4 regions of the Companilactobacillus allii genome follow, and region 3 is predicted to be linked to each of the others. Evidence: predicted binding sites of a transcription regulator. Region 3 holds the regulator's gene; each other region holds the start of a gene.
What was found. Region 3 encodes Rex, which represses fermentation and respiration genes when NADH is low (regulators of the CRP and FNR family bind a similar motif). Its sites were predicted from a motif close to TTGTGAANTANTTCACAA; they were not measured.
Positions count from the first base shown of each region.

Region 1: BTM29_RS06570 (GntP family permease) is a predicted target of Rex. The motif match lies at 2,594-2,611, and genes of this name have one in related genera.
Region 2: BTM29_RS04460 (OPT/YSL family transporter) is a predicted target of Rex. The motif match lies at 2,659-2,676, and genes of this name have one in related genera.
Region 4: ald (alanine dehydrogenase) is a predicted target of Rex. The motif match lies at 2,613-2,630, and genes of this name have one in related genera.

Region 1 is NZ_CP019323.1:1,347,138-1,352,019, forward strand. Features, by position in the region: gene brnQ (branched-chain amino acid transport system II carrier protein) at 1-450, shown strand, start outside; gene BTM29_RS06560 (aldo/keto reductase) at 436-1,278, opposite strand; gene BTM29_RS06565 (CdaR family transcriptional regulator) at 1,304-2,359, opposite strand; gene BTM29_RS06570 (GntP family permease) at 2,635-3,921, shown strand; gene BTM29_RS06575 (glycerate kinase family protein) at 3,940-4,882, shown strand, end outside.
Region 2 is NZ_CP019323.1:930,127-935,008, reverse strand. Features, by position in the region: gene BTM29_RS04470 (C69 family dipeptidase) at 1-225, opposite strand, end outside; gene BTM29_RS04465 (coenzyme PQQ biosynthesis protein PqqD, pqqD) at 249-632, opposite strand; gene BTM29_RS04460 (OPT/YSL family transporter) at 647-2,566, opposite strand; gene BTM29_RS12780 (hypothetical protein) at 3,107-3,280, opposite strand; gene BTM29_RS04455 (PTS sugar transporter subunit IIC) at 3,304-4,659, opposite strand; gene BTM29_RS04450 (glycoside hydrolase family 1 protein) at 4,685-4,882, opposite strand, start outside.
Region 3 is NZ_CP019323.1:50,399-55,280, forward strand. Features, by position in the region: gene BTM29_RS00240 (cation:dicarboxylate symporter family transporter) at 1-19, opposite strand, end outside; gene BTM29_RS00245 (alpha/beta fold hydrolase) at 92-904, opposite strand; gene manA (mannose-6-phosphate isomerase, class I) at 972-1,940, opposite strand; gene BTM29_RS00255 (redox-sensing transcriptional repressor Rex) at 1,961-2,620, opposite strand; gene BTM29_RS00260 (ABC-F family ATP-binding cassette domain-containing protein) at 2,758-4,674, shown strand; gene BTM29_RS00265 (DUF368 domain-containing protein) at 4,743-4,882, shown strand, end outside.
Region 4 is NZ_CP019323.1:808,915-813,796, forward strand. Features, by position in the region: gene BTM29_RS03865 (PadR family transcriptional regulator) at 1-174, opposite strand, end outside; gene BTM29_RS03870 (phenolic acid decarboxylase) at 239-775, opposite strand; gene BTM29_RS03875 (Bax inhibitor-1/YccA family protein) at 1,494-2,192, opposite strand; gene ald (alanine dehydrogenase) at 2,644-3,753, shown strand; gene tdcB (bifunctional threonine ammonia-lyase/L-serine ammonia-lyase TdcB) at 3,794-4,822, shown strand.

The sequences.
Region 1 (4,882 bases), 1.2 Mb from region 3:
ATTATCGCCTGTCTAAAAACGGCCATTGGATTGATATCTTCATTTGGGGATTCTATGACTGAGATTTTCCCCAAGACAAATTATCAAGCAATGATTGCTCTAGCAAGTGTAGTGTCATGTGTGATTGCTAATTTGGGCTTGACCAAGCTCATTAAGTATTCCACGCCAGTGTTGATGTTCATTTACCCTTTGGCAATCGTCATGATTTTATTGGCGGTTTTTTCACCAATCATAGGAACATCTTCGAAGGTATATAAAACGACCTTAGTATTTACTATAATCCCAGCAGTCTTTTCAGGAATGGAGAATTTACCTAAAGGACTACAAGTACGTTCTATTCTAAGTATCAATCAAGTTTTGCCATTTTCAAGCATGGGATTAGGCTGGATAATTCCAGCATTTTTAGGATTGATCATTGGCTACATATTGAGTAAATTAGATCACGTCTAGTGGAGTTTCTTTTGTTGGAGCAGGATAATACTTGTCCAATAGTTCTAACTCGTCATCAGTGAATCTGACATCGATTGAACCTAAGTTATCTTTGAGATGTTCAAGGGAGCTAGTCTTGGCGATACTTAACAAGTCATTATTTCTAATCACCCAAGCTAGTAATAGTTGGAAAATAGTGATGTGTTTTTGATTTGCCATATCGGTAATGATTTCTTGGGGATGCAAATAAGCATTTTTATCAGAGCCAAATGGTGAATAACCCATAAATGAAATATCATGTTCCTTTTGCCAAGGTAGTATCGAATATTCAATACCACGGCTTCCAATGTTGTAGAGGTTTTGGTTAACTTTACATTGATCACCATTAGGAACTGAATACAATTCTTTTAAGTCGTTTATATCAAAGTTTGAGACACCAAAATCTTTGATATAGCCGGCTTTTTTCATATCAACAAGTCCACTAATAGTCTCAGCAAGTGGAGTCTCACCACGCCAATGTAGTAAATATAGGTCCAAATAATCAGTCTGAAGTCGTTTGAGGGAGTGCTCTAAGCTATTCTTGATTAGTTTGGGAGTAGCGTGATAAGGGTAAAACTTAGATACTAGTTGGAATTTTTGCCTATCAAAATCTTTTATTGCTTCACCAACTAAAGTTTCTGCGGCACCTTCACCGTACATTTCAGCAGTATCGATCAAAGTTATTCCATGGTTTAAGCCATATTGAATAGTTTGGATCTCGGCAGATCCTTTAGATGGATCTTCACCGATTCGCCAAGTTCCCATACCAATGATAGAGGTAGGTTGATCATTAAATTGTATTTGTCGCATAATGTTTCCTCCTATGTGATAGATATCAATGCGTTCTTTTGTAGACTGATTCTTGGAAAAACAGATAGTTCAGATATAGTTTAAATGTTTCATCTAGGATGTGTAAATCTAAACCGAAGTATTCTGAGATCTTATTCAGTCGATAATTGGTCGTATTGCGATGAATATGCAGTTGTTTAGAGGTTTCAGTGACACTTTCATTGTTTATAAAGTAACAAGACAATGTGTCTATTAACTCACGACCGCCGTCAGTTTGATGCAGAGTATTGAATTGTTCGATTATTTCATGTGTGGATAAGTCTGTTGAGAGAATTTTATCAATGAGGCTGATTTGATTATAAAAATTGGTATTATCAAAATCAAAAATCTGAGCAACACGGATCGTACTTTGAGCTTGTTTGACGGATTTACCCAACAAAGTTGTTTTGTTGCCAACGCCAACTTTGATATGTTTGGATATGGCTCTTTTTAAATAAAGATTCATGGCAGTATCTGATGCCGTGATGATGACTGTACTGTGTGGTGAAAGAGCTAGTGTGTAGTCATTCTTCTTGATAAGTAAAGGTGTTGTATCTGCGGTCTCAACGACAATTGCGAACCGTTGTATAAATAGATCTACTTGTAATAACTTGGCCTCAATATTGAGTTCGGTCTGAGCTTTAATATCGTCAGTTACTTCAGTCCATTGGTATAAGAAACGATTCAATCTATTCTTGTGTTGTGCTTCAACTTGATTGTTATAACTTTGAGTTATCAATAATTCTGTCGAGATTTTTAGTAGAGATGCTAAAGGAGTGACTTTTTTTGGGTCACCGGTAATACCTATCACACCAATAGTTTTACTTTGAAATTGAACGGGAATATTGACTCCGGGTTGTCCATGAGTTCCAAAGGATTGAATCATTGGTAAGGTTTCACTTTTCTCTATAGCGTCAACGGCACCAACGTGTAGAGTGTTGAGTCTATTTTTGTCACCACTAGCGATAATGTATCCATGTTCGTTCATCATATTGATATTGTAAGGGATACTTTCCATCATCCGATCAACAATGGACTGTGCGAGTATGGGATCAAGTTTCATAATGGCCATCCTTTTGTACAAAATAGCACAATCGATTTCTAATAGTCCTTTTAGAATAGGAATTTGATTAGTTGATTATTTTGTGCGTTTATTTATTTTTCATTATTAACGTAAATGATAATACTATAATACCAATAAGAGAATACGTTTTCTTATTTAAACGACAAATAATTATTGTGCAAATGAACATTGAATGAAAATAATAATCAGGCTATTATATTACTCGTAAATCAATTGTTCAATTTTTAACAAGAAAGCATTAAAAGCGAGGAGGAATTGCAGTGATAGCATGGTGGGCCGCATTAATAGGTTTGGCTTTAGCAATTATTTTAATTTTATTCAAAGTAAATCCTGTCTATTCATTGATGATGGGAAGCATTATAGGTTGTTTGTTAGGAGGAATGAGTCTAGCACAAACAACTAATACAATAGTAACTGGTAGTTCAGGTGTCATGGGGACGATCATCAGAGTTATTGCGGCAGGTGTCTTAGCCGGGGTCATGATGGAGTCTGGCGCTGCCAATGTGATTGCGACTAATATAGTCAGTCACTTCAGTGATAGATTGACGATTCTTGCACTAGCATTATCCACAATGGTTCTGACTGGAGTAGGAATATTTATTCCAGTTGCTGTTCTTATCGTTGCTCCGATAGCATTAGAGGTCGGTCAAAAGATGCATTACAGCAAGTTATCATTGTTGGTTGCATTATCAGGTGGAGGTAAGGCAGGTAATATTATTTCGCCTAACCCTAATACTATAGCTGCTGCTAAGGGATTCAATGTTGAATTATCACAAGTCATGATAGCTGACTTTGTACCAGCAGTAGTTGGTTTGATCGTTGCTGTTTTACTAGCAATGTTAGTAAAGAATAGAGGAACTTTCATACCAGCAGACCAAAAATTCGCCAAAAAAGAAGTCGAAGATCTACCAAGTTTGGGTTCAGCAATCACAACTCCATTAGTTGCCGTTGTCTTGTTGTTGATAACACCCATTGGGGATGTTTTAGGTATCAAGGCTTTATCAAGCTTGAATATTGATGCAATGTATATCTTACCAATTGCTGGATTGATCGGAACTCTAGCAATGAAGCAACAACGTAAGTTCTTAACTTATATGAAAAATGGACTAGCTAGAATGACTGATGTTGTAATGATCCTTATCGGTGCTGGTGCGATTGCTGGATTGATATCAGCTTCTAACTTGCCACAAGAAATCGTTATGTTGGTTAAATCATCAGGTATATCAGGAACATTCCTGGCACCAATCGCCGGTATTTTGATGGCAGGTGCCACGGGTTCAACATCAACTGGTGTTATTCTTGCTTCTAATTCTTTCAGCAAGTCGATTATGTCACTGGGAATCTCAGGAACAGGTGCTGCCGCAATGGTTCATACCGGAGCCACTGTTATTGACCAATTACCACATGGTAATTACTTCCACGTCACAGCCCAATCAGTCAATATGCAATTCAAGGAAAGAATGAGTGTTGTAGTTTGGGAAATGTTAGTGGGATTGTCTATGACGATTGTCGCTACACTTATGTACGGTGGTTTATTCTAATTATTGAAGGTGGATAAAATGAAAATTGTACTCGCTCCAGATTCATTCAAAAATTCTTTAACTGCTAAGCAAGTCGCTTCAGCAATGCAAACAGGATTACAACGAGTTTATCCTGACGCAACTTTTGTTAAAGTACCAATGGCTGATGGTGGTGAAGGTACTGTTCAATCACTGGTCGATGCTAAAAATGGTCAAATTTTGACGGAAAAAGTTATCAATCCTTTGGGTGTTGAAACACAAGCACATTACGGATTGATAGATGATGGAAGTGTTGCTGTCATTGAAATGGCAGAGGCCAGTGGAATTCAATTCATTAATGAATATACTAGAAACCCATACGTGACGACTACTTATGGAACTGGCCAATTAATGAAAGCTGCTATTAAACATGGGGCCAAGACTATTATTATTGGTATCGGTGGATCAGCGACCAACGATGGTGGGGCCGGTATGGCTCAAGCACTTGGCGCCCATTTATTAGATGCAGATAATAATGAATTGAAATATGGAGGAGCAGTGTTGAAGAAGTTAAGCAAAATCGACATCAGTGAAATGCTTCCAGAATTAAATGATATCAAGATCATTGTCGCATCAGATGTTACCAATCCATTGACTGGCAAAAATGGTGCCTCACACGTCTTTGGACCACAAAAAGGTGCTAATGAAGAAATGGTAGAGTTCTTAGACGATGCCTTGTCACATTATGCAAAAGTAATCAAAAAAGACCTCGGTAAAGACTTAGAACAAACACCAGGAGCTGGTGCTGCAGGCGGTTTAGGAGCCGGGTTATTGGCATTTACCAACGCAAAGTTACAGTCAGGTGTTGATATAGTTGTTAATTACACAGGCTTAAAAGATCAAGTTAAAGACGCCGATTTAGTATTTACAGGCGAAGGCCAAATTGACTTTCAAACTAAATTCGGCAAGACACCAATTGGCGTTAGCCAAGCTACCAAAGAAG
Region 2 (4,882 bases), 880 kb from region 3:
TGTATAGCGATAGCCACTTTCTGGTAGTGGTACAGTCAACTTATTGAATGGTGATACATATGTCTCCTTACGACCTGATACAGCTGGTTGCACGAAGAACTTCTTAGGGTGAATCGCAACAAGTCTATCTTCGTTTCTTGAGATATAAGTTGCTCCATCCATTGAAGCATCTTTACCAACCATAATTGAAGTACATGCGGATAATTCTAGACGATCTGTAGTCATATTAATTCTCCTCCAAAATTTTTTTAAGCAATTTTTCGTTCTGTATTAGGTACTCGTTGAATCAAATGATCGACCCTTTCGATCTGTTGTAAGAACAAGATCAATCTGGTATAGCGAAACTCGTCAGCTTCTGGGAACTTTTCTACCAACTCTTTACCGATATCATAGGCATTACGACGTCCATTGATCTTGCTGAATACAAAGGAACAATAAGCATCTAACTCCAGATAGCTCTCTTCAGGAATATGCATATGCATTTTTCGGAAGAATTTTTGTATTGGATGATTTTGCTCACGAACAATAGTAATAATGCCTGCTTTTCGCTTGAATTTAACTTCTGGGTTTTTTTCGAAGACCAATTGTTTCAAATCTTCTTCAGTAAGTTCATTTGAACGATCCTTAGCCATAGCTATTAACCTCCTTATTCAGTCTTAGTATCTTTTTTGATATTAATTAATGGTAGGATCATTGACACTACTAATACTACTAATAGGATCAAGCCCATTTCATTACTTCCAGCGAATCCACCAGGAGTAACATCCCCAAGAACTCCAGTTACATGCAAGATGATACCGATCAAACCAATGATCGATCCACCAGCAATAAGTCCTGATGAAAGACTGACACCACTTTGTACACGTCTTTCTTTGAGTTCTTTTTCTTTGGTTGAGTTTTCAATCAATAGTTTAACTAAAGCTCCAACTAGAATGATTGATGTTGTTGACATTGGTAGATAAAAGCCAAGAGCAACTGTCATGATCGATAGTCCTAACATCCAACATACCAAAGCCATAACAACACCGACGATAATCATTATCCAAGGCAAGTTCCCTGACATAATTCCTGATGTCAATGTGGCAATCAAGTTGGCTTGAGGCATACCAAATGGTGGATTGGATCCAGTTATTCTCAATTGAGGTTCAAGGATAACGGTTGTACCTACAACTACAATAACACCGATCATTGCAGCAATCATGAAGTACTTCATCATTTCGTTGTTGTTACCACCAATTACATAGTTAACTTTTTGCGTTTGCATGTAAGCCCCACCAACGGAGATTGCGGTAACTATGAAAACACCGAATAACAATAGGATTTCACTGTGCTGCGTATTAGTCCAGCCAAATATTACAAATACTAACGTCATGATAACTAACGAAGCGATTGTCATACCGGAAACTGGTGCATTAGAACAGCCAATCGTACCAGCCAAACGTGCTGAAACGATGACGAATAATAGAGCTAATAATAATGAAAGGATTCCAGCAACAATAGCCATTAAGAAGTTGCCTGAGATGAAGAATCCTACTACAAAAATTGCGATAGTACCAATTAATAATGCCCAAATACCTAATGTGTTCTTTTCGCTATCTTCACTATTTCTAGCGTTAAGCGTTTTCTTAACAGATGTAATAATAACTGGAATGAGCTTGACAGCACCAACAATACCACCACAAAGCATCATACCAGCACCGATATACTTAGAATATGATCCAGCAACTTGATCAACACTCATCTGTGAAACTGATACAGCTGCGTCATTCCATACGTGGGATGAGCTTCCGGCCATTTGTGTGAAATAAGCAATCAAAGGTGTAATGGCAAAGTTTGAAAGAACCGATCCAGCAAACATTACCAAGGCAACCTCTAGTCCAACAACGAATCCAATACCAGCTAGCATTGGGTTAACTTCTGTGGACATCTTCCAACGATAAAATGAACTACCAACATAAGTGATCATGCTGTTTACCCAGCCGAATACTTGTGTTGTGAGTATCGTCAAAATACCACCAATACCAAATCCAATACCCATAAACTTCAATGAGTCACCACCGGCTTCAGACGCTACTAGTGCTTCTGAGATGGCCATGGATTCTGGATAAACCAACTTTCCGTGTTCTTCAACTACTAAGTAATTTTGAACTAATGAAGCTGAACCAATAGCGAACAATACAGCAAGCGCACCAACTGCAATACCAGCAATAAAATTAACTTTACCACCGATAATAATGATAGCTGGTAACACATAAATCATCCCACTGGCGATTGATTCACCACCACTAGACATCCCTTGTAAGAGGTTCTTACCAAGTATTCCCTTCTTTTTAGCAAATACTCCGACCATACCAGAACCAATAATGGATCCCGGAATACCGGCCGCAACAGTAAGACCCGCTTTCATACCAGAGTATGCCGTTGAAGCAGCGAAGATAACTGCCAAAATGGCACCCATGATCATGATGGTTGAACTTCCACCTTTATTATTCTTGTCGGTCACATACGGGACGTATTTGTTACCATCTACACCACCGTAAGCCGATTGAGATAACCGTTTTTTCAAAATAGTTCCCTCCTTCTACTAATATTTTTTTACAGAATCAATCCTCAAACCCTTAATCCCAGTCCTTTCTATTTATCCGTAATCGCAACTTTATGTTAACTTCTTCACATGTATTTAGTCAAGTACTTTTCAGAAATATATCTCAAAATATACCAAATGTGCGTACTTATTTATAAACCAAATACAGTTACAATTGTAGATTCAAAATTGGCTATATTCCTGCTATAATACGGATATACACGTGTTCACATTTAGTAAACAATAATTCTAGCTTAATTTTACATTATAATTTGATGAGAATTATTAAAATAAATATTAATTACCTTTTTCATTGATTTACAAAAAAGAACCTTGTTTTCACAGAGTTCTTAATACTTTTCACTAATTATAAATTTGAATCCATCTTAAAAAATTACAGTTTTCTATTTTTCTTTTGTTTGCTTCGCAAACGCGTTAAAAAGCGCAGCTTCCTGCATATAAGTCAAAAAGTCCTAGCATCCACTTTGTGGACACTAGGACTTTTTGACTTATATGTAAAAGCTAATCGCGCTTTTTAACGCTCTGTTTATTGTGCAAGGTAACGATAAAGAGGATTGCAACCACAAATGTACTGATGGTAGTAAGACTCAATCCAAAATTCACTAGGTCGAATAATCCCAATAATATCAGCAAAGCAATTGCGATATAACTGAACCAAATTCTTTCAAATTTCATTATATATGTCCTCTTTTCTTAATTTAAGCATTAACTGTTCCAGCGTCTTGTTCTGCATGTAATTGTTCAGCTTGTTTTGCAGCAACACGTTCTGAAATCTTCATGAATGGTAGATACAAAACAACACCAATTGCTAGAATTACAACTTGTAGAACTACGGCACGCCAGTCACCGGCTGTTGATAGATATGGTCCGATCAATGGTGGTGTAGTCCATGGTACCAAGACGACTGTCTTAGAAACAATACCTAGTAATGTTGCATAATAACCCATCAAAGCTCCGATAATTGGGAACAATACGAATGGAATCATCATTGGCAAGTTGAAGACGATAGGATAACCGAAGATCATAGGTTCGTTGATATTGAAAATACCAGGAGCTAATGAAAGTTTGGCAACGTCTTTACTTGACTTAACTTTACTAAATAACAAAATAGCGATAATAAGAGAAATTGTTGAACCAGAACCACCAACTAGAACGTAGTTTGAAACGAATGAAGTTGTGATGATGTTAGGAATATGTGCATGGTGAGCATAAGCTAACATGTTTTGGTTCATGTTGATAAGTACAAGTGGATCCATCAAAGAACCTGAAATAACTGTTTGGTGAATACCTAATGTGAATAAGAAGTTGGCTACAAAGTAGATTACACAGAATCCTAAGATACTTGTGTTAAATCCACGAAGTGGTTCTTGTACCCAGTTCTTAATCAAGTTGATCAAATCTGTATTGAAAAATCCTGCTAACAATGCAGCAATCAAAGCAAAGAATGACATTAAGATCAAGGCAGGAAGTAAAACACTAAATGAAGAACTAACTGCAGGTGGAACATTTTCACCTAAGTTGATCTGTAACTTTTTAACTCCAGCTAATTTGATGAACATAGCTGTAGCTACAAGTCCGATAATAATACCACCGAACATACCTTGTGTACCTGTGTTCAAGAAGCTCAAACCACCAGTAACGTTATGTGCTTTTCCGGCAGCATCTGTTAATGAAACAGTACCAGGCATCATAATGAATAGTGAAGCTAGTGACATAGCTGCAGCAGCGATTGGGTTATTAAAGCCTTTATTCTTGGCTAAAGCATATCCAATCATTGGAGCAACCAAGACACTGGCAACGTTCAAAGTACCATTTGAAATGGCGTTACCAAAAACTTGAACCTTTGTTAATGTATCACCTTTAAAGATCCACATGAAAACTGTGTTGTTCAACAATGTACCCAAACCAGCAATAATGAAAACTGGAAGGATAACAGCGAACGCATCACGCAAAGATCTTAGGTAAACCCAGTTACCTACAGTAACAGAAATTTGCGTGAACTTATCCAAAAAACTACTATGTTCTAGTTTTTCGGAAGTTGATTCCTTTGACATATTAACACCCCTCAAAAAATTTTAGTTAAATATCACCTAAATCTGCGCCATTTGTTTCAATGACGTGTTTCAACCACCAATAACTCTTCTTTGGTACACGAGCCATATCTAATAGGTCATGGTTTGTACGATTTACATAGACTGTTCCATAACGTTTGTCCATATTGCCGCTGGAACTAGGTATGTCGATCAATCCCCAACCAAGGTAACCTATCACGTCAAC
Region 3 (4,882 bases):
AAAATTTTTGCTTTTGCACTTTAATGCCCCCTTAAAACCTGGTTATTATTATAGCAGTTTTTTTCTTAAATTTAATCATATTAGAGAAATATTAATATATTTTCAGAAATTTATTAAAATAAAAATTTAAATCTTCAGAAATATCCGTTAATAAATTATGCCCAGCATCATTTAAAATCAATTCTTGAATATTGTTGTGTGAGTTCAATAGCCGCAGTTGTTCTTGATAACCGACTATGTAATCATTTTTACCTAACAAAATCGTAGTTTTAGACTGTAAGCCAGATAATGTAAGCGGTAATTCATCTTCAAATGAAAACTGATATTTCTTTTCACTTTTAATCTTATCCCAAAATGGTCGATTATATTTTGCCAAACCTGGTATGACAGTTGCTTGATAAGTCTCCCAAGCATCTTGGTTGATCACAACATTCCCTTTAACAAAATCCTGATATTTATCAGCGTTCTTGCCAATTTTGACATCTTCTAAAAAGATGTTTTTATGAACGGACACTTTCCTATCTGCTTTGTTTGCATGAATCACCGGACAAGTAATAAATGCGGCTTTAATTTGGTCTGGAATTTTTGCTAAGAGTCCAAGACAAATATATCCACCATAAGAGTGACCAATAATCGCTACCTTTTTCTCACCCGATATTTGCTTAATAAATTCTATTACTAATTCCAAAACGTCATCAGAAGAATTAACTTCATGAACATCCTGTGAATCTCCTAATCCAGGTAAGTCCAAATATATTCTTTGATAATTTTTGTTTTTAAACAGTGGTTCGTATACTACTTCAAGACTAGTAGAATCCAGACTCATCCCGTGGAAGAAATAAATTGGCTTGCCGGATCCATAAATCTTGTAGTTTAGGTTTGTATTTTTTATTTTAATTTGCATGTTAAATATTTTACCGCAAAGTTGATTTTAGACAAAAAAAAGCACCCCACATTGTGAGATGTTTTCTCTATTCTTCGCCTGATTCAGAAGCAATAATGTTCAAATCACCATCTAATGTCCATGAATCAACTGTTGCAGGTACGATCAAATGCACACCTTTATTCAAATCATAATCTTTGCCATCAACAGTAATCTTACCTTCACCACTAATAACAGAGATCAATGTGTACTTGCCAATATTATGTCTCAAAGTAACTGGCTCTTTGATTTCCCAACGATATACAGCAAAATATGGTGAAACTGGAGGCTGTACAAATGTAGTGAATGTATTCTTTCCTTCAGTCTTTGTTACGATATCTAGCTTTGGATCAACGTGTGGAACTGTAATTGTATCTTCAGATTGTTTAATGTGTAGTTCACGTTTCTTACCAGTACTCTTTTCAACACGATCATAATCATACAAACGATATGTTGTATCACTACTTTGTTGTGTCTCTAGTGCCATAATTCCTTTATTCAAGGCATGAACTGTACCACTAGGCACAAAATAGAAATCACCGGTTTTAACTGGTACTTTTCTTAATAAATGATCCCAATCACCTGATTCAATCATTGTATCTAGTTCTTCTTTGTTCTTTGCATTATGTCCATAAATTAAATATGAACCTGGTTCAGCATCAATGATGTACCAGCATTCTGTCTTACCTAATTCATGTTCATGTTCCCATGCATAATCATTGTCTGGATGTACTTGAACTGACAAACTAGCTTCAGCATCCAAGATCTTTGTAAGCAAAGGAAAGACCTTACCTTTTGGATTACCAAATAATTCACTATGGTTATTCCATAGATCATCAACGAACTCACCAGAGAACTCACCGTTCTCTACGAGGGATCTACCATGTGGATGTCCAGAAATAGCCCAACATTCACCAATATCACCATCAGGTATCTTGTAGCCAAACTTTGTTTCAAGCTTTCTACCACCCCAAATTTTATTATGAAAAACAGGTTTCAAAAATAATGGTTCACTCATGCAAATATCCTCCCAAAAAATTATTCTTTATCTTCGTTCTCTTGTTCTAATGACTTGTCACGATCTAAGAAAAATATCAATGTTTGTAATTCATTAGCCAAATCAACGTAATGTACACGAATTGAATTAGGCACATTGATAATAACCGGCGTGAAATTCAAGATTCCTTTAACACCAGCATCAGCTAGCAAATCTGCTGTTGTTTGGGCAGCATTAGAAGATACTGTCAAAATACAGACATCGATCTGTTGAACATTGAGTTGTTCCTTTAGTTCATTAACATGATAAACAGGAACACCGCTCTTAACAGTTCCAACGATTGATTCATCAATGTCAAATGCTGCGGCAATTCGAACATTATTAGTTCTCGAGAAGTTATAATTCAACAAGGCATTCCCTAAATTACCAACTCCGACCAAGGCAACGTTTGTTCTCTTGTCTTGATTCAAAAGTTTCTTAAAGAAAGCTACCAAATTATTAACATCGTAGCCGTATCCTCTCTTGCCAAGTGCACCAAGATATGAGAAGTCACGTCTTATAGTTGCACTGTCAATTTTTACTCCTTCAGACAATTCGCCTGAGGATATTTTCTTGGTACCTTCGTCCTTTAAGAACTGAAAGTATCGATAATATATTGGTAAACGTTTTATCGTTGCGTTTGGTACTGTTGTTTTTGTCATATTATCCCACCATGTGTTCATCGTTTCACTAACTATTATAGTAAATAAAAATGGATGAAAACGCAACATCTTACGACATAAAAGGCAGAAATTTCTAATTAATGATAAAATTGTGAATATATAAAGGAGTTTATACCGTGATTTTATTACAAGCCCAGAGCATAACTAAGAATTTTGGAACAAAAAAACTTTTTTCTAATGTTAGCTTCGAGATTCAAGATAACAGTAGAATAGGCCTAGTTGGTCGAAATGGTGTAGGTAAATCTACCCTACTCAAAATAATTTCTGACCAAGAAAATTATAACAGTGGGAATATTGCGCTGAAAAAAAATACTAATATCGGCTATTTGGCACAGGATTCAGGCCTCGATAGTGACAATATTATTTTTGATGAAATGGAAAAAGTCTTCGACTACTTAAAAGTCCAAGAAAAACAAATGCACCAATTAGAGAATAAATTGGCAGATAACACCGTTGACGACTATGACCAAATCCTAAAACAATACGATCAACTTCAAAACACTTTCCGTCAGGAAAATGGTTACGGATATCAATCAGAAATAAGAAGTGTCCTCAAAGGATTCGGATTTGAAGAAGATGTGTGGAAAGAACGTATCTCTACTTTATCCGGTGGTGAAAGATCTCGTCTTGCCATGGCCAAAATGCTACTAGAACATCATGATATCTTGTTACTAGATGAACCAACAAACCATTTGGATATTGATACTGTTGAATGGCTTGAAGGTTATCTAAAAGGTTATCGTGGTGCACTAGTGATTATTTCGCATGATCAATATTTCTTGGATAAGGTAGTAACTGAAATTGTAGAGATCAATCATCATTCTTCAACACATTATTCAGGTAATTACACCTTCTATCTAAAAGAAAAGAAGAAGAATCAAGACGTTGAGTGGAAACACTACGAAGAACAACAAGCCGAAATCAAAAAGACTGAGGAATATATTCAAAAGAATATCGTGCGTGCGTCAACGACCAAAATGGCTCAAAGTCGTCGCAAGAAGCTAGAAAAAATGGACATAATGGATCGTCCTGACTCTGATCAAGGCTCTGTTCATTTCTCATTTCAGATTGATAAGGAAAGTGGTAACGATGTTTTATTGATCAAAGATGCTGCTATTGGTTATGATGCTGATCAAATCATGTCAGAACCAATTAACCTAGATGTTAAAAAAGGTGAACGTGTTGGTATTATTGGACCTAATGGTATCGGTAAATCCACCCTTTTGAAGTCTATCTTAGGACAGATTCCTATGATCAAAGGTGAGTTTCAATTTGGTGCTAATGTTCAAGTTGGATACTATGATCAGAACCTAACTAACTTGGATCCAAAAAAAGACGTGCTACACGAAATTTGGGATAGATATCCTAGACTAGATGAACAAGTCATAAGAAATGTCCTTGGATCTTTTCTTTTTAGTGGTGATGATGTATTAAAACCAGTTTCTGGATTATCTGGTGGCGAAAAAGCCAGATTGACCCTAACTAAATTGTCGATGGAACATGATAATTTCTTAGTAATGGACGAACCAACTAACCATTTGGATATTGATAGTAAGGAAGTTCTTGAAGATGCTCTGAAGGCATTTGAAGGCACCGTGTTGTTTGTTTCACATGATCGCTACCTACTTAACACACTCGCAGATAGAATCGTTGATATCGGACCTAGTGGCAGTACAGTCTATCTTGGGGATTATGATTACTACCTTGAAAAGACAAATGAAGCTAGCTCTGAAGATTTGGATGAATCTTTGGATACACATAATATGAGTGAGAAAAAAGTTGAATATCAAAAATCCAAAGAGCAACAAAAACAAGAACGTAAATTACAACGCCAAGTTGAAGAATTAGAAGACAAAATTGCAACACTAGACAAGGAAAATGCCGCCATTCAAGTTGAAATGACCAAAGATGAAAATTTAAGTTCATATACTAAATTAGGTGATCTTCAAAAGGAACTGGACGAAAATAAAGCTAAACAGAGTGAACTCGAAGATGAATGGACTGAAAAGTCTATGGAATTAGAAGACTTATAGTTATAATTGTTTTAATATCAGTATTTTGATATTCTTTAATTTACAAATAAAACAAGTTGAGAATAAATATGCAAAATAAACAAGAGAATTTTTTCATCCGCTTTTTCAAGGGTGTCATAATTGCACTTGGGTTTATTTTACCAGGTGTCTCAGGTGGTGTTTTAGCTGCTATCCTAGGCATCTATGAAAGATTGCTCCATTTTATGGC
Region 4 (4,882 bases), 760 kb from region 3:
GATCCAGTTATCATCGATCATTCTTTGTAGTTCAGGGTATATCTGGCTATGTGACGCATGCCAAAATTCACCGATCTCATTATTGAATTCTTGACTGATTTGATATCCGGACATTTTTGTTTGATTGTTGATCAATCCTAATAATATATATGGTAAAACTCTTTTTTTAGGCATTTATTTCTCCTATTATTCGATTAGTACCATGAATATTATCGCATCTAACTAAACAATCTCAACTTTATTTATTGATTCTTTTATAATTCTTGTCAAAATATTTACCAGCACGAATATCATCTGGAAGTGTATCAAAAGGTGCTTCACTGATAACATCTTCATTGTTAATACCAGCATCACCGATATATGTGATATTTGCGAATTCTGGAACTACCAACTTAGGGTATGTTTCATATTTCTCACGTGATTCATGCATTAAGTCAATGTGCTCATTTTGATAAGTAACAGTTATTTCGGGATGTTCTTCAACCCACTTAGGGAAGAATATTGTACCGTGGATTTTTTTCTCATTAGGCAAGAAATCCAAGGCAACGTCTGTTCCAGTGGGCTCTGTCCAAGAAATCTTGTAGATACCTTCTGTCAACATAACGATGTTGGCTTCTTGATCAGTTACCCAACGTCCAGCAACCATACCACCATGGATACGGTAATCTACTGTATGGTCATTTTTTGCATACCATTCATATTCCCAACCGTTATCGTATGTGTAAATAAAGTGTGTTCCTAAAAAGTCATCTAATGTTTTAAATTGTTTTGTCATAATCATCTCCTGTATGTCGTTAACGACAATAACTAGTATATGTCTATAACGACACACAGTCAATGCTTTTTGACGTTGTGATTTAAAATGGGGGGATGATCGTAAAAAATATAGTTCTAGAAATACCTTTATAAGGGGATTTCTAGAACTATATTTAATTGGTTATATTTACAGTTATTGTTTTGATTTTAGATATTAATACCGCATACTTGTAAGTGCAACTTGTCGGAGTGGTGGCTATCTTCTGGAAAGAGAGGTGGAAGCTATGATAGAGAATATTATGGTGGATATTTTGAACGAAAGGAATAGCGATGTATGTTTTTCTTGAGAGTGTGATAGAACGCGTTCAACTTTTGAGTATAATACGAAAAAATTTGGTATTTACGTAAGTAAATATCGGATTTTTTTTATTAGACGGAGAAAGTTGCGTTCTGGCGCACGTTTTCGCGTCGTATTGAGGTCAATCGTTACTGCAGCAGAGAAGCTGTTGATTGAAATCATGCGGTTAGTATTGATTTACAGGTTATTAAAAAAGATGCTAAAAAAATAAGCCCTCTACGACTTGACCGGTCAGTAGGCCTATTTTTTAGTTGAACACCTGCCACCACTTTGGTGGAGTTGTAACGGCAACCCCCTTGTATGGGCTTGTCGTTTTTTATTACAAATATATTCTAGCAGGTATTAATTCAAACCTCAATTAATAACACAACATGATTCCTTAGTTACTATCACCGAAAATAGAAAGGATACTCAAGAAAATATTAATGAAATCCATAACCAAACTAATTGAAGCAACTAGTGCAATTGCACCAAGGTTTTGAGAACCTTGTGCACTGGTATAGATGCGTTTGATATTTTGTGAATCAAAGGCGATGTAGAATAAGAAAACTAGGATAACAGCAATGTTAACTAATAATGCAGCAACAGTACTGTGGAAGATAACAATGTTAAGAAATGAAACAACAATGATTGAAATTAGACCAATCAATAATGTTCGACTCCAACTTGTTAAGTCCTTTTTTGTAAAGAAACCAATTCCAGCAGCTACTACGAAGATCACAGAAGTTACTGCAAGAGATTGAACGATACTTTGAGCGGTGTACATGTAAAATACTGGAACACCGAATACAGCCATTGTTAATAGGAATGCCACATAACTTATAAAGGTCATTAAGTACGAAGTAGTCGCAAATCGATTAGCCATACTAATGAACCCAAACGCTACTGCAATTACTACTAATGAAAAGATAAGACTATGTGCACCCATCATATTAATGATTGAGTATGAAAGTGAAGCGTTTCTGGCAATGGCATTAGCTGCGATTGTCCAAAAGGCTACACCTAATCCAGTGTACAAATACACTAGTGAAGTGAATCGAGCCAAGCCAGTGGCTCTTGTTTTGTCTATTGATTGCATTTATTGCCCTCCTCTTAGTATATGTATTATAACATTCTACAATATAATGATGTTATAAGTTAAGCTGTTAGTCTTAATAGTCTGATAACAGTTGGTTTAATAGTAATCAATCATTACTTGCAAATTTTGATAAACTGATAATAAATAGTCTTAAATTTGAACCATAGATTCCGGCTATATAAAACTTGTCGAAAAAGGCTGATATATCAAGGGTGTTCAGTGGAGGTAAACACATGTACGTTTAGAATGTAACAAAAACTCAATATACATATTATCTAGAAAATGATAATTGTGAAAATAAAACTTTTTTTGCAAAATAACGTCAACCCTCCCAACGAGTTGACTCATATTGCAGATTGTGAAGCCAAAAAGGGCATTGCCAAGCTGTATTGTAAGCGGTACCATGAACTCGGATGCAAATAGTTACTTTATTCACAAAGGAGATTATAATATGCAAATCGCTATTATCAAGGAACAAAAAGAAGGAGAAAGTCGTGTTGCGGCTACTCCTGGGAATGTTCGTAAAATGGTAGAGGCTGGCAATGAAGTCCTTGTTGAAACGGATGCTGGTATTGGAGCAGGTTTTAGCAATGATGAATATGTTGATGCTGGTGGAAAATTAGTTAGCCATGAAGAAGGTTGGAATGCTGAACTAATTGTCAAAGTTAAAGAGCCAGATCCAGAAGAATATAAGTACTTTACAAAAGGTAAAATTGTTTGGGGATTCCAGCACTTGGCATCTTCCAAACCAACTGTTGAAGCAATGATGAAAGCAGGAACTACCGCAATTGGTGGTGAAACCATTTCTAAAGATGGCAAACTCGAATTATTAGCTCCAATGAGTGCAATTGCAGGTAGAAGATCTGTAATTATGGGTGCTTATTATCTAGAAGCACAACATCAAGGACAAGGAATCCTATTACCAGGAATCCCAGGAATCCATGCCGGAAATGTTGTTATCTTCGGTGGTGGTAACGCTGCTATAAATGCTACAGAACTAGCATTAGGTATGGGTTGCTCAGTTGTTATTATTGAATTGAACGACGACAGACTCAAATTCCTTGAAGATAAATTCGCAGGTAAGGCATTTAGAGCTGTTAAATCAAACGAAGAGAACTTGGCTAAAGAAATCAAAGATGCTGATGTATTCATTTCAACAATTCTTATCCCAGGCTCAAAACCACCTAAGTTGGTTAAAGAATACATGGTTAAATCAATGAAACCAGGTAGTGTACTAGTTGATGTTGCCATTGATCAAGGTGGAACCGTTGAAACAATTGATCACCCAACAACAATCGATGATCCAGTCTTCGTTAAAGATGGAATCGTTCACTATGCTGTTCCAAATCAACCAGGTGCTGTACCACGTACTGCAACAATGGCACTATCAAAAGGTAACATCAGTTATCTATTGGAAATTGCTGACAAAGGTATCAATGAAGCAATCAAGACAGATGATGCATTAGCTTCAGGAGTTAACCTTTATGAAGGTAAAGTTACAAATAAAGGCTTGGCTGATTCACTAGATCTACCATATACAGAATTATCAGTTACAGAATAATGAAGTTCTAGAACTAAAAAAATTGCTGGAGGTAGGAATAATGATTAAAGGTGTAGGTGTTGATAACATTGTTAGTATTCAAGATATTGAGGAAGCAAAATCCATTGTTAGCAAATATGCTCGTAAAACTCCATTAGTGCAATCAATGTTCTTAAGTAGAAATATTGTTGGCGGAGATGTTTTCCTAAAACTTGAGAATATGCAATTGACCGGTTCATTCAAATTTAGAGGTGCTAACAACAAAATCAATCACTTGACTCAAGAAGAACGTGATCATGGTGTTATTACAGCTTCTGCTGGTAACCATGCTCAAGGTGTAGCTTTGACAGGACACTTATTAGGAATCGACACAACAGTCGTAATGCCTGATGAAGCACCACAAATGAAACGTGATGCTACAAGAGGTTATGGTGCTGAAGTTGATATTCATGGTGCAACCTTTGATGACGCACATGATTGGATGCATGAACGTGCTGAAAAAGAAGGAAAGACAATCGTTGATCCTTTCAATGACAAGTATGTTATCGCAGGACAAGGAACAATCGGACTTGAGATTCTAGATGATATTTGGGACGTTGATACTGTTATTGTTCCCGTTGGTGGGGGTGGATTAATCTCCGGAATAGCCACTGCCTTGAAATCATTTAATCCTAATATCCATATTGTTGGTGTTCAATCAGAGAATGTTCATGGTATGTATTCATCTGTTAAATCTGGAAAGATCACCAAACATCACGAAGACTTCACACTAGCTGATGGTACTGATGTTGCTACACCAGGTGACATTACATTCCCTATTGTTAGTCAATTAGTTGATGAAATTGTTCTTGTTAACGAAGAAGAAATTGCACATGCAATGAAAGACCTATTGCAAAGAACTAAAGTTGTTGCTGAAGGAGCAGGTGCACTTCCAGTTGCAGCTCTTGAATCACACAAGATTGATGATAGATGGCTTAAGAATAAGAAGATTGTTGCCATGGTATCTGGTGGTAACGTTGATCTTAGCAGAGTAGCAAGTATCATTGATCAATTCCTCAAACCTGTTAAAGCAGATGGTGGAATTGGCTAGAATAAGCTAAGCAAGACAATAAGAGATGCTGCATCAAGTGGTGCAACATCTTTTGTTTTC